Psychrobacter arcticus 273-4: one gene and its partners. The protein of the gene in region 1 interacts with the protein of each later gene in a pairwise test. Links are inferred from orthologs where the notes say so. Each region holds a gene or a part of one and is shown in the gene's direction. Other genes may lie near its edges.

What was found.
Region 2: the proteins of rho (region 1) and nusG interact in binary tests that used the Escherichia coli proteins (3 or more experiments, as listed by UniProt). The link is inferred for Psychrobacter arcticus 273-4 from one-to-one orthologs.
Region 3: the proteins of rho (region 1) and PSYC_RS09010 interact in binary tests that used the Escherichia coli proteins (3 or more experiments, as listed by UniProt). The link is inferred for Psychrobacter arcticus 273-4 from one-to-one orthologs.

Annotation. Positions count from the first base shown.
Region 1 is NC_007204.1:2,455,460-2,458,480, forward strand. What follows is about bases 31-2,886. They hold rho (transcription termination factor Rho), read left to right. Parts: upstream 31-752; coding sequence 753-2,021; downstream 2,022-2,886. Other genes in these bases: trxA (thioredoxin), read left to right, coding at 31-223; PSYC_RS10315 (glycine zipper 2TM domain-containing protein), read left to right, coding at 2,369-2,608. Outside these bases: more of trxA, read left to right, coding at 1-30; PSYC_RS10320 (KPN_02809 family neutral zinc metallopeptidase), read right to left, coding at 2,912-3,021. UniProt on the Escherichia coli protein: Facilitates transcription termination by a mechanism that involves Rho binding to the nascent RNA, activation of Rho's RNA-dependent ATPase activity, and release of the mRNA from the DNA template.
Region 2 is NC_007204.1:2,335,494-2,338,599, reverse strand. The notes cover bases 89-3,029. They hold nusG (transcription termination/antitermination protein NusG), read left to right. Parts: upstream 89-1,264; coding sequence 1,265-1,795; downstream 1,796-3,029. Other genes in these bases: rplA (50S ribosomal protein L1), read left to right, coding at 2,315-3,016; rplK (50S ribosomal protein L11), read left to right, coding at 1,884-2,315; secE (preprotein translocase subunit SecE), read left to right, coding at 705-1,193; tuf (elongation factor Tu), read left to right, coding at 89-158. In the rest of the region: more of tuf, read left to right, coding at 1-88. UniProt on the Escherichia coli protein: Part of the processive rRNA transcription and antitermination complex (rrnTAC). The complex forms an RNA-chaperone ring around the RNA exit tunnel of RNA polymerase (RNAP).
Region 3 is NC_007204.1:2,143,409-2,146,332, forward strand. The notes cover bases 76-2,834. They hold PSYC_RS09010 (YhbY family RNA-binding protein), read left to right. Parts: upstream 76-1,180; coding sequence 1,181-1,489; downstream 1,490-2,834. Other genes in these bases: PSYC_RS09005 (RlmE family RNA methyltransferase), read right to left, coding at 187-819; PSYC_RS09015 (DOMON-like domain-containing protein), read left to right, coding at 1,704-2,465; PSYC_RS09020 (CHAP domain-containing protein), read right to left, coding at 2,564-2,834. Outside these bases: more of PSYC_RS09020, read right to left, coding at 2,835-2,924.

The DNA of each region.
Region 1 (3,021 bases):
TTGTAAAGCCATCGCACCTATTTTAGAAGATTTAGCAACTGAGTACCAAGGTAAAGTTAAAATCGTTAAAGTTGACGTTGATAACAACCCACAAGCAGCAAGTCGTTTTGGTATCCGTAACATTCCTACCCTATTTGTCTTTAAAGGTGGTGAAAAAGTAGATTCAGTAATGGGCCTACAGCCAAAAGCTGAATTGGCAAAAGTGTTAGATAAGCATTTGTAACTTAACACTTGCTTGCTTTGATCGCTCTTAGTAAATACGTTAGAAATACCATAAATACTAAAGCCATTATCTGATACAGATAATGGCTTTTTTGTTGATTTTATGAGCAAAAAACGGAATTACATGACTTTTTTGGCAAAAATTATTGACAATACTATCTTTAAGCCCGTATAGTCTTCTGATAAGAGAAAACTAATGGTTTTCCTAAATATCTTGTCGCTATTCTCCTCGTGTTTATCAACAAAAACACCATCGTCATTATTAAATACCACTACTGACCGAATGACTAAACACAATGACTGATATTGAGTTTTTGACGCAGACTCTTATGTAGACTTCTTTATCTTCACCTTTTATAACTTGTCTGACTCTCTTGCGACAAGCTCGTAAATTGACACATAAAATCAAACCTACATAAATCTTAACTCTGTATATATACCCTCTATCGCCCTAATACCATTGTTTTAATCACTGTCGTGATTTGTGAATAATGGCATCTCTCATCTTATCAACTGCTAACGACCTATCTATGAATCTTACTGAATTAAAGAAAAAATCAATCGCTGAGCTACTGGCCATCGCCAAAGAGATGGGTCTTGATAATATGGCACGTAGCCGTAAACAAGATATTATCTTTGCTATTTTAAAAACCCATGCCCGTAACGGCGAGGCCATCTATGGTGATGGTGTGCTTGAAGTGCTCCCTGATGGTTTTGGCTTTTTGCGCTCATCAGAAGGCTCTTATTTAGCAGGTCCTGACGATATCTATGTCAGCCCAAGCCAAATTCGCCGCTTTAGTCTAAAAACCGGTGACAGTATCGCAGGCACAATTCGTCCACCAAAAGATTCTGAGCGTTATTTTGCCCTACTCAAAGTCGGCGAAATTAACTTTGATACGCCAGACCGCTCGCGTCATAAGCTTATCTTTGAAAACTTAACCCCATTATTTCCAACTGAGCAATTGAAGCTTGAGCTCGGTAATGGCACGACTGAGGACTTAACTGGTCGTATTATTGATCTGATTGCACCGATTGGTAAAGGGCAGCGCTCTATTATTGTTGCACCGCCTAAAGCCGGTAAAACGATGCTGCTACAGTCGATAGCACAATCAATTACCCGTAATAATCCTGAATGCTACCTTATTGTACTGCTAATTGATGAGCGTCCAGAAGAAGTTACTGAAATGGAGCGTACGGTACGTGGTGAAGTGGTTGCCTCGACCTTTGATGAACCGCCACAGCGCCATGTACAGGTTGCAGAAATGGTCATCGAAAAAGCCAAGCGCTTGGTTGAGCACAAACAAGATGTGGTCATTTTGCTTGATTCGATTACCCGCCTAGCCCGTGCCTATAACACGGTAATTCCTTCATCAGGTAAAGTATTGACCGGTGGTTTGGATGCCAATGCCCTTGAGCGTCCAAAACGTTTCTTTGGCGCTGCTCGTAATATTGAAGAAGGCGGCAGCTTGACCATTATTGCCAGTGCCCTTATCGATACTGGTAGTAAGATGGACAGCGTTATCTTTGAGGAATTTAAAGGTACCGGCAACCAAGAGATTACCCTTGAACGTGATTTGGCTGAAAAACGCGTCTTCCCAGCGATTAATATCAAAAAGTCGGGGACACGCCGTGAAGAACGTCTGCTTGATGAAGATAAACTGCGTAAAGTTTGGATCCTGCGTAAATTACTACAGCCGATGGATGGTGTACAAGCCACTGAATTCTTATTGGATCGTTTAAAAGAAGCCAAAACCAATGATGAATTCTTTGAGCAGATGAAGCGTAAATCACAGAATTAGTTTTAAATCTTTTACTACAATAAATTTTCATGAATGATGAATGTTTCACTCATAAAGGCTGCCTAAAAGGCAGTCTTTTTATTTTTATTTTTATTACTATTGGCTATGTTATTAGGCATAATCCAAATCAAAAACAGTTAGCTTACTATCAGTATAAATACAATAACCCTAAGCAAAGGCACTACCAATGACACAGTGAGGCAACATAGTTTACAGCTTACTTGCAAAGCTTAGCGTTTCTACTACGACCAGATGCACACATAAGGGCTACTATAAGCGTTAAGAACATACTGAAATATATACCGTATACTTAGTATTTTAAACTTGATTATTTAATAGGTGATATTATGAAACTTGCTAAAACTATCGCAATGACGGCTCTTACTAGCTCTGCTCTTATTATGGGTGGCTGTGCTACTAACGGATACAACAGTGGTTTGAGCAATACTGCAAAAGGCGCCACTGCTGGCGCTGTTGCTGGTGCGCTTATCAAAAGTAAAGGCGACAGCAAAGACATCGCTCGTGGCGCAATCGCTGGTGCTGCTCTTGGCGGCGCTGGTGGTTATATCTATGACCACACTAGATAATAAGTTTTAAGCAGTTATTTTGGCAAATATGTTTTAATTAAAGATATTACCTAGCCAAATAGCTGACAAAAAGCCTGCAATTAAATTGCAGGCTTTTTTGTGTGTAACGATTATTATATTAACTGTTGTTATACCCATCAATATAGCTATAGTTGAAATACTTTAAAGTCGCTACCGTATTGCTGGTGTAAATTTTTTGCAGCCTCTGTCTGCGTAGGCACAGCAAGCAAGAAAAATTTGCACCAGTAGTACGTGTTGTATCGATATTACTTTTCACCGACTATATTTTTATAATAGGCAGTTTTATAAAGCACCGCTAAACGTATCACAAGTTTGCACATTACCACTCTCTAGACCACGCGTAAACCACTCTACACGCTGTTGGCTGGTACCATGAGTAAAGTTATCAGGTA
Region 2 (3,106 bases), 120 kb from region 1 along the record:
AATTACAAGACGGTACTGAAATGGTGATGCCTGGTGATAACGTTGAGATGGGCGTAGAGCTTATCCACCCAATCGCTATGGACAAAGGTCTTCGCTTTGCAATTCGTGAAGGCGGCCGTACTGTAGGCGCTGGTGTTGTTGCTAACGTTCACGTTTAAGTCTTAGCTTACAGAGCAATCTGTAATATTAAGGTAAACGGTTAGTCAAAAGCCGCTCTCTTAACTGAGGGCGGCTTTTTTGTGGGTGTAGATATTGATGACGACCGCTCATAAAAAAGCCATCAAAATGAACGTCGCAAATATGATATAGTCGGTGAAAAGTAATATCGATACAACACGTATTACTGGTGCAAATTTTTCTTGCTTGCTGTGCCTACGCAGACAGAGGCTGCAAAAAATTTACACCAGCAATACGGTAGCGACTTTAAAGTATTTCAACTATATCTCTTGTCAGATTTAATATACTTTTACTATTTTTATATTAATTAACGTATCTAGATAGATTAATATAACGAAATATCGTCTTAAAACTTGCATTATCATTAAAACCTTGTATAATTATCAGCCTTAACACCCCTAGGCGATTGGCTCAATTGGTAGAGCATCGGTCTCCAAAACCGAGGGTTGTAGGTTCGAGTCCTACATCGCCTGCCATCTTCTTATCACATCTTTGTCATACCCCATCATCTCCGAAGTGAGTTCTTTATGAGCAATAATCAAGATAACCTCGAGACTAAGTTATCTGATGCCAAGGCAGTTGCTGGTGGAATGCTGTCTAAAGATAAGCATGTTTCAGCGGGCAATCAAACGACTGCTGTTGAAATTGCTAAGACGGGTTCAGTAAAAGATGTGATTTTGTGGCTATTAGCTGCAGCTGTTTTAATTGGTGCAACGTTAGTTAATCAATATCTACCCGGCTATTGGCAACCTGCTAATGATCTTTGGGTACGTATTGGTATTATCGTTGCTCTTTTTGTATTTGCGCTGTTATGTCTTGCATTGACTAATCAGGGCCGTGCATTTAAAACTTTATTGAAAGACGCTGCTGTAGAACTACGCCGCGTTACTTGGCCTGGCAAAGACGAAACTTTCCAATACACATGGCAAACAATTGTTATGATTGCGGTTGTTGGTTTATTAGTTTGGCTATTAGATAACTTTTTTAATTGGTTCGTTGGTATATTTATTGGTTGATGGCGCGTATTAGCGACTGTTTACCCGAAATTTATTGATAACGACTTACTTACACTGATCAGGAGCGTGATATGCGTTGGTATATTGTCCAAGCATTTTCAGGATATGAAAAGCAAGTACAGCGTTCATTAACTGATCGTATTAACCGTAGTGAATTCGCTGAGTTTTTCGGTGATGTATTGGTGCCTACTGAAGAAGTCGTCGAAATGAAAGACGGCAAAAAACGTAAAAGCGAGCGTAAGTTTTTTCCGGGTTATGTATTGATCCAGATGGAAATGAACGACAATACTTGGCACATCGTAAAAGATTGCCCACGTATTATGGGCTTTATTGGTGGTACACCAGAAACGCCAGCGCCGATTACGGAAGTAGAAGCTGACCGTATTTTAAACCGTTTGAATCAGACTGAAACTGACCCACGTCCTAAGACTCTATTTGAGCCGGGCGAAGAGTTGTTGGTTATCGATGGTCCATTCACTGACTTTAAAGGGTTGGTTGAAAAAGTGGATTATGAGAAGTCTAAATTACATTTAACGGTAAACGTATTTAATCGACCGACTCAGGTTGAGCTTGAGTTTAGTAAAGTTGAGAAGCTAGACTAAACCAGCAAAAAAGTTCATCAACCGGGGAGCTATTAGTCAATTGCCTATGTATATTGATTTGGCGCTATTACCCATTTAGGAGAGAATCATGGCTAAGAAGATTGATGGTTACATCAAACTGCAAGTGCCTGCAGGCAAAGCAAATCCTTCACCACCGATTGGTCCAGCATTGGGTCAAAAAGGCGTGAACATCATGGCGTTCTGTAAAGAATTTAACGCTGCAACCTCAAACCAAGAGCCGGGTCTACCGATTCCTACTGAGATCACTGTATACAGCGATAAGTCTTTTACCTTCATCATGAAGTCACCACCAGCTGCGTATCTACTACGTAAGGCTGCTGGCATTGCTAAAGGTTCTGGTACACCTAATACCGCTAAAGTCGGTAAAGTTGACCGTGCGCAACTAGAAGAAATCGTTAAGACTAAAGATGCAGATTTGACTGCAGCTGATCTTGACGCTGCTATCCGTACCATCGCTGGTACTGCACGTTCAATGGGTATTACCGTGGAGGGTGTATAATGTCTAAGCTAACCAAACGTCAAAAAGAAATCAATAGCCGTATTGAGCACGAAAAACAATACACGATCGAAGAAGCGGTTCAAATCTTAAACGATTTACCACCTCTTAAATTCAAAGAGTCTATTGATATCGCAGTAAACTTGGGCGTTGACCCACGTAAATCTGATCAAGTCGTACGTGGCGCAACCAACTTACCTGCGGGTACTGGTAAAACCAAACGCGTTGCTGTATTCGCTCAAGGCGCTGCTGCTGAAGCCGCTAAAGAAGCTGGTGCTGACATCGTTGGTTTTGAAGACCTAGCAGAATCAATCAAAGCCGGTAACATGGACTTTGATGTCGTTATTGCTGCTCCTGATGCAATGCGTGTTGTTGGTCAACTAGGTACTATCCTAGGCCCACGTGGTCTAATGCCTAACCCTAAAGTCGGTACGGTTACGCCTAACGTTGCTGAAGCGGTTCTTAACGCTAAAGCCGGTCAAGCACAGTATCGTGTAGACAAAGCAGGTATTATCCACACGACTATCGGTCAAGTTGGTTTTACTGCTGAGCAAGTAATCCAGAATGCTGAAGCACTGATTTCAGATTTGAGACGTGCTAAGCCTGCTACTTCTAAAGGTACTTTCATCAAGAAAATTACCTTGTCTAGCACCATGGGTCCTGGTCTAAGTATTGATCCAGTTCCATATCGCACAGCGAAATAATTAAATACCACCTGTTATTCAACGATTTTGAATAACAGGACAAAATATTTTAAAGAATTAGGTCAGCGTAGCAAACGCTATGCTGTCTAA
Region 3 (2,924 bases), 310 kb from region 1 along the record:
AAAAATATCATATAAGCACTTAGAAAAATACTTAAGAATTAATTTCAAACAAAGTTAATATATCATGATATGTGGTATTAACCTGAATAATTCAAGCAGCATTCACATTTATTCAGTTAACGATTGTAGCAGTTTTCATGCAATGATTTTAACTTGCTAATTTTGATGTGAGAATTTTATGTCAGATTACTTAATCGCAATCCAAAACATCTCTTTTGAGCGCGGTCTAGAAGCGCCAGGCTTAATACTACGGATTTTACTAAAATCCGCCTGCATCTGCTTGCGTAATTCTTGTGTACCCTCGCCTTGAAACACTTTCATAATAAGCGCGCCACCTTCTGGTAAGGTTGCCAACGCGAAATCGACTGCAAGCTCACATAAGTACATCATACGCGGCTGGTCAATAGCACTATTACCCGCCGTATTGGGCGCCATATCAGACAGCACCACATCGACTTGTCTATCACCAACCTCAGCCATTATATGGTCAAAAACTTCTGGCTCGCGAAAGTCACCTTGAATAAAAGTAACGTCTGGCAAGGTATCCATTGGCAAAATATCAGAGGCAATCAAAATACCTTTTTCACCGACCAGCTGACCAGCGACTTGAGACCAGCTGCCAGGGGCACTGCCCAAATCGACGACTGTCATGCCTTTTTTTATCAGATTGGTTTTTTCATTTATTTCTAATAATTTATAGGCAGCGCGGGCACGGTAGCCATCTTTTTGGGCCTTTTGCACATAATGATCATCAATATGCTCTTTCATCCAAGCACTACTGCTTTTTGACAACTTTTTGTTTTCAATACGTGTGGCCAAAATTCTTGCTCCTATAACGTGCTTTTCTATACGCGCATATATGTTTATTAAATAACGTCTGAATAGACTTTTTTGCCTTATGTCACCATGCCATCAAAAATACTTTTAGCCATGATTTTTAATATTATTGAGCTATTTATCAACTTCAAAAAGTTAAACCGATAAATTTTCTTAGTGAAAACACTGCTTTATAAGAGCATAGCGTTTATAATGTACCCATAACTGCAGTTTAACATTTTCATCACGTAAAATCGTGAAAAATCCCGCTGATCTCATGCAAGATGATCATAGATTAATTATAATGGTCATTAATTGCTCTCAATCTTATTATCTTTTATTTTTATCAACCCCTAGGAATTCTATGCAACTTGATAACGCAACCATCAAACGCCTAAAAGGCATTGGTCATGATCTTAAACCGATCGTTATGATTGGCAATAAAGGCGTCACGCCAAGCATCACTGAAGAGATTGATCGCGCTTTATCAGATCATGAACTCATCAAAATAAAATTGCCTGCTGGTACCAAGGAAGAGCGTGATGTGATCGGCGCTGAGCTTGCTGCTACTGCGAAGGCAACTTTGATTCACTCAATTGGTCGTATGGCGCTATTGCTACGTAAAAACCCAAATGCCAATCCTAAGCTTTCAAATCTTGCCCGTAATGCGTAATACGTCATTACTTTAATGTCTGTTGAATATAAACTTGCTTAAGATAGCCTGCTGATTTATTTTTAGACAGATGATGACGGTAAATAATAAAAGCCGCGATGCAATTTTTTGCTCGCGGCTTTTATGTCATTTATAGTTCATTATTTAACATGCGATATTCGTTATCAGATATATCATATTTTATGATACTAATGATTTTTGAGGTAATGAGACTATGAGCCAAATTTTTGATTTATACGTAGCGACTGAAACCTTAGCAGATGACGCGCAGCAACTTGGCGTGACGGTAGAAGCTTTACAGGATATTAGTGTACAGGTAAGCGCAACGCTTATAGCGCAGCCGGAAGCTTACTTGCAGCTAGCGTATCGTGTGACGTTACCTCTTAAGTGCCTAGCTACTCAATTAACTTGGCCGAAGTGGCAATCAAATAAGGTCGGCTTTAATGATTATCTGTGGGAGCAAACTTGTCTGGAGTGCTTTTTAGCAGGCCGCTTAATCGGTAAAAACTATTCGATACATAATGACAGTCTGCTAGATCATAATGATAGAACCACCAATAAGACAACGTCCTATATTGAGATCAATGCCAGTCCTGACGGTCAGTATGCGCTTTATGAGTTTGATAGCTATCGCAATCCTGCGACACTACCGCCAAAACCTGTCTTACAAGCTGATAGACAGACACACGCTTTTATTGATTGGAATAATATCTCAAAGCTGCAAACTGCGTCTCAAACGTCAGCTTCTCAGCTTTATCAGTATGAGCGCCGTTTTAGAATACCTTTGAGTCAATGGTATGATGACGCTACTTGTGATTCCGGTTATGACCGCGTTCTCGACTACATACATCCTTGCGTCATTTTGTCATTTGACGCTACGGTTTTATATTTTGCACCCAAACATGCCGCTCCACCCGACTTTCATAATCGTCAGTATTGGACACCATTTGATAGGCTAGCAGCCCTTACCAAGTAAAAATATCAACTGAATAGCTAGCCTTATGTAAGACATAAAAAAACTCAGTAATGTCATAAAGAGCATTACTGAGTCCGGAGAGAGCGCTTAACTGATACTTATTTGTCAGCCATAGCAAGGTAGATGCCACGGTCCGATGCGTCATCAACATATTTGGAATCGCGCCATGTTGTATAAGCATAGACACCACTGTATGGGCTGATGCTGTTTTGACGGAAGTCAGACACCCAATCATTACCATCAAAGATTTGGATATGGCCATGTGGACGGTTTGATGAGCGATCATAGACAATAACATCACCCACTTGAGGCTGCATGTTATTACTGATTTTGGTAAAGCCAGCTTGTGAGAGTGTGCCGCGAGAGGCATACTGATACGCTGAAGGGTTAGGCGTAAACTCGTAGCCCGCCGATTGTAGCGCTTTACGGACATAACGAGCACAGTAGCCTGTGCTACTA